DNA from 2 places in the Streptomyces sp. NPDC028910 genome. Region 2 is predicted to be linked to the other one. Evidence: riboswitches for the same ligand, from Rfam matches in the RefSeq annotation. Region 2 holds a riboswitch; the other holds the start of a gene.
The links. A riboswitch is a leader RNA that binds a small molecule or an ion and turns the genes downstream of it on or off. The one in region 2 is predicted to bind S-adenosylmethionine.
Positions count from the first base shown of each region.

Region 1: linked by a shared signal. The riboswitch ahead of ACZ4TV_RS28435 (aminotransferase class V-fold PLP-dependent enzyme) and the one ahead of thrC (threonine synthase) in region 2 are both predicted to bind S-adenosylmethionine.

Region 1 is NZ_JBVHVF010000030.1:32,947-35,337, forward strand. It holds gene ACZ4TV_RS28435 (aminotransferase class V-fold PLP-dependent enzyme) at 1-1,080, opposite strand, end outside; SAM riboswitch class IV at 1,302-1,418, opposite strand; gene trpD (anthranilate phosphoribosyltransferase) at 1,507-2,391, opposite strand, start outside.
Region 2 is NZ_JBVHVF010000004.1:107,550-109,940, reverse strand. It holds gene ACZ4TV_RS07445 (MoaD/ThiS family protein) at 1-147, opposite strand, end outside; gene thrC (threonine synthase) at 185-1,498, opposite strand; SAM riboswitch class I at 1,516-1,671, opposite strand; gene ACZ4TV_RS07435 (glucosyl-3-phosphoglycerate synthase) at 1,858-2,391, shown strand, end outside.

The sequences.
Region 1 (2,391 bases), on a different contig from region 2:
CACCACGAAGGAGATGACCCCGACGCGCGGCGCGTCGTCCCCGAAGAGGGAGAGGACGCGGACCGCCGGGACTTCGGCCAGGCCGCCGCGCACCGTGGCGATGAGGTGGCGCTCCCGGGCGACCAGGTTCTCGAAGCCCGCCTCCGTCAGGGCCTTGCAGGCCGAGGCGATGGAGTAGACGCCGATGACGTTCGGGGAGCCGGCCTCGTGGCGGGCGGCCGTGGTGTGCCACTCGACGTCCACGCCGCCGTCCTCGCGCCGGGCGACCGTGCGGGAGGCGCCGCCGCCGGCCAGGTACGGCTCCGCCTCCTGCAGCCAGTCCGCGCGGCCGGCGAGCACGCCCGAGCCGAAGGGCGCGTAGAGCTTGTGCCCGGAGAAGGCGACCCAGTCGACGTCCAGGTCCTGCACGGAGACCGGGTGGTGCGGGGCCAGTTGGGCGGCGTCCAGCACGATCCGCGCGCCGTGGGCGTGCGCGGCGGCGGCGAGTTCCTTCACCGGCCACAGCTCACCGGTGACGTTGGAGGCGCCGGTCACGCACACGAGCGCCGGGCCGTACGGCTCGCGGTCGGCCAGTGCCCGCTCCAGGGTGGCGACGGCCTCGTCCGGGGTGCGCGGGGCGTTGAGGCAGGTGAGCCGCGCGTCCGCCCACGGCAGCAGCGAGGCGTGGTGCTCGGTCTCGAAGACGAACACCTGGCAGTCGGCGGGAAGTACGGCCGCGAGCAGGTTCAGGGAGTCGGTCGTGGACCGGGTGAAGATCACCTGGTCGGAGGGGCGGCAGTCCAGGAACTCGGCGACCGTGACCCGGCTCTGCTCGAAAAGGTCGGTGGAGAGCTGCGAGAGGTACCCGGCGCCGCGGTGCACGCTGCCGTAGTACGGGGCGTACGCGGCCACGTCGTCCCAGACCCGCTGCAGGGCGGGGGCGCTGGCCGCGTAGTCGAGGGCCGCGTAGGTGACCTCGCCGCCGGTGACGAGCGGGACGGTGACGTCCCGGCCGAGGACCGGGAGCGGCGCGGCACAGGCGGGGTCGGCGGTGGCGACGGCGGGGGCGGTGGCGACGGCGGCGTTCAGGGATGCGGACATGGCGGTATCTCCCGGCAGGCAGGGCTGAATGGCTTCGGTGTGCCCGTACGCGGGTACGGCTCTGCGGCCGTCCGGGGTACGGAGGGTCCTCGGACCGGACTGAACGGGGGCATACGGAAATGACCCTGGTCCGAGGGGTGAAGTGGGGGCGGAGTCGCCCTATCGCATTCGCTTGCTCACGGAAAACGCTCCTCGAGAGACCAGGACCCCTGGTGTCGAGGGATCCGCGCTTGCCGTAGGCCTTGCTGCCTACGACCTGGTCATCACCCGGGGCACCCCGCCACGGAAGGAGGGTTGCCGGACAGCAAGCCGGGGCCTAAACGCTGTCACTCGTGACCTGGTCAGCATCCTGCCACAAGATCCCACGACCGCAAGACCCCGGTCCGCTATGCGGACCGGGGTCTTGGCTCAAAAGGATCACCGGAATCAGGCGTTGCTGGCCGCCACCCACCGTGCCAGCGCGGCCCGCGCCGCGCCCGAGTCGATCGACTCCGCCGCACGGGCGATACCGGCCGCGAGCTGCTCCTCCAGCGTGCCCGCGCCCGGGTCCAGGGCAACGAGGGCCGCCGCCGAGTTCAGCAGGACGGCGTCGCGGACCGGGCCGGTCTCGCCGGCCAGCAGGCGGCGGGCGACGTCCGCGTTGTACGAGGGGTCCCCGCCGGCCAGGGCGGAGACCTCGACCAGGTCGATGCCGACGTCGCGCGGGTCGAAGCGCTGCTCCGAGACCTTGCCGTCGCGGACCCACCAGACGCGCGAGGTCGCCGTCGTGGTCAGCTCGTCCAGGCCGTCGTCACCGCGGAAGACCAGGGCCGAGGAACCCCGCTCGGCGAGCACGCCCGCCACGATCGGGGCCATCCGGGGGTCGGCCACACCGGTGGCCTGGGCCCGTACCCGAGCCGGGTTGGTCAGCGGGCCGAGGATGTTGAAGGTGGTGCGGATCCCCAACTCCTTGCGGGCCGCCGCCACGTGCCGCAGCGCCGGGTGGAACTTCACCGCGAAGCAGAAGGTGATGCCGGCCTCCTCGGCGACCTCCACCACCCGCGCCGTGCTGAGGTCGAGGTTGACGCCGAGCTTCTCCAGGACGTCCGAGGACCCGCTCGCGGAGGACGCGGCCCGGTTCCCGTGCTTGACCACCTTGGCTCCGGTACCGGCCACCACGACCGCCGACATCGTCGAGATGTTCACCGTCTTGGCCCCGTCGCCGCCCGTGCCGACGATGTCCACCGTCCGGCCCGGCACCTCGATCAGGTTGGCGTGCTCGTACATGGCCCGTACGAGGCCGTTGATCTCCGCGACCGTCTCCCCCTTGGC
Region 2 (2,391 bases):
GTCGTCCAGGACGCGCGCGGCGATGCCCGGGTGGTTCTTCTCCAGGGACTCGATGACCTCGGCGAGGGTCGCGCCCTCGGCCGGGACCTCGGCCTGACCGCCGGTGTAGGTGCGCAGGATGGTGGGGATGCGGACGTTGACGCTCATGGCGCTACTGCCTTTCCGGTAGAGCAGGAGGAGATGGTCAGGCCAGGCCGGCGGCGCGGAACGCGTCCAGGCTCGGGCGGATGGTGGCGGTCTGGCCGCTGTCCGCGGCCACCGCCTCCAGGGTCTTGAGGCCGTCACCGGTGTTGAGGATGACGGTGGTCAGCGTCGGGTCGAGCTGCCCGTTCTCGATGAGCTTCTTCGTCACGCCGACGGTCACGCCGCCCGCGGTCTCGGCGAAGATGCCCTCGGTCTGCGCGAGGATCTTGATCGCCTCGACGACCTGCTCGTCGTTGACGTCCTCGACGAAGCCGCCGGTGCGGCGGGCGATGTCCAGGACGTACGGGCCGTCCGCCGGGTTGCCGATGGCCAGCGACTTGGCGATGGTGTTCGGCTTCTGCGGGCGGACCACGTCGTGACCGGCCTTGAAGGCGGTCGACACCGGGGAGCAGCCCTCGGCCTGGGCACCGAAGATCTTGTACGGCTTGTCCTCGACGAGGCCGAGCTTCACGAGCTCCTGCAGACCCTTGTCGATCTTCGTCAGCTGCGAGCCGGACGCGATCGGGATCACGATCTGGTCGGGCAGCTGCCAGCCGAGCTGCTCGCAGATCTCGTACGCGAGGGTCTTGGAGCCCTCGCCGTAGTACGGGCGGAGGTTGACGTTGACGAAGCCCCAGCCCTCGCCCAGCGGGTCGCCGATGAGCTCGGAGCAGAAGCGGTTGACGTCGTCGTAGTTGCCCTCGATGCCGACCAGGTCGCCGCCGTACACGCCGGCCATGACGACCTTGCCCTGCTCCAGATCGTGCGGGATGAACACGCAGGAGCGGAAGCCGGCCCGGGCGGCCGCGGCGCCGACGGCGCCGGCCAGGTTGCCGGTCGAGGAGCAGGACAGGGTGGTGAAGCCGAAGGCGCGGGCGGCCTCGACTGCGATGGCCACGACGCGGTCCTTGAAGGAGTGCGTCGGGTTGCCGGAGTCGTCCTTGACGTAGAGCTTGCCGCTGACGCCGAGCTCCTTGGCCAGGTTGGCCGCGTCCACGAGCTTGGTGAAGCCCGGGTTCAGGCTCGGCTTGGAGGCCACGTCCGCGGGGACGGGCAGCAGCGGCGCGTAGCGCCAGATGTTGTTGGGGCCGGCCTCGATCGCGGCGCGCAGGGCCTCGGCGTCGCCGGTCGGGAGGTCGTAGGCGACTTCCAGCGGTCCGAAACACTCGGCGCACGCGAAGATGGGGCCGAGCTCGAAGCGGGTGCCGCACTCGCGACAGGAAAGTCCGGTGGCGGGTCCGAGATCGACAGTTCCGGTTCCGGTTCCGGCAGAGGTGGCGGTGACGGTGTCGGTGTCGACAGTCTGTGCAGCCATGATGGCGAGGCCCTTTCTCCTCATCTTCCCCATGGCGCACTTCGCCATGAGACGGAATTGGCACCTTCCCTAGCCGGGGACCTCGCTACGTCGCTGGTGCGCGATCGCGAGAACCGACTGGAGGGTTGCCGGGGCTTCAACGGGCCGTGTCCCTCTGCCCCTCTGGATGAGCGGTATGGCACCGGGCGACGCGCTCTGTGGCGCACCCGGGCGTTTGTGCGCGAAGGGCCCCCGGCATGCGGCGGTCCTTCGCGTTGTTCAAGACTGTAACTGAAGGCCCGGGCGGGTGAGACAGGCGTCCGAACCGCGAGATGGATCACATAACGGCAGATATTGCCGACGAGCAGGGAGTACTGAGGGTGCTGGAAGAGGTGGAGCGATGGCTGGCCGACCGCTCCTGGTCCGCCGCCGACCGACCGCTCGACCAGCTGCTCGACCGGAAACGGGCGGCCGGTACCACGGTCAGCGTGGTGCTGCCCGCGCTCGACGAGGAGGCGACGGTCGGCGCGATCGTCGAGGTGATCCGGCGTGAGCTGATCGAGGGGCTGCCCGTCCCCCTGGTGGACGAACTGGTCGTGATCGACTCGGGCTCGACCGACCGGACCGCGGAGGTCGCGGCGAAAGCCGGCGCCCGGGTGGTGCACCGCGACGAGATACTCCCGAGGATCCCGGCGCTGCCCGGCAAGGGCGAGGTGCTGTGGCGCTCGCTGCTAGCCACGACCGGGGACATCGTCTGCTTCGTCGACGCCGACCTGCGGGACTTCTCGGCCGCCTTCGTCTCGGGGATCGTCGGGCCGCTGCTGACGGAACCGGACGTGCAGTTCGTCAAGGCGATGTACGACCGCCCGCTCGGTACGGAATTCGACTCGCTCGCCTCCGGCACAGCACCTGAT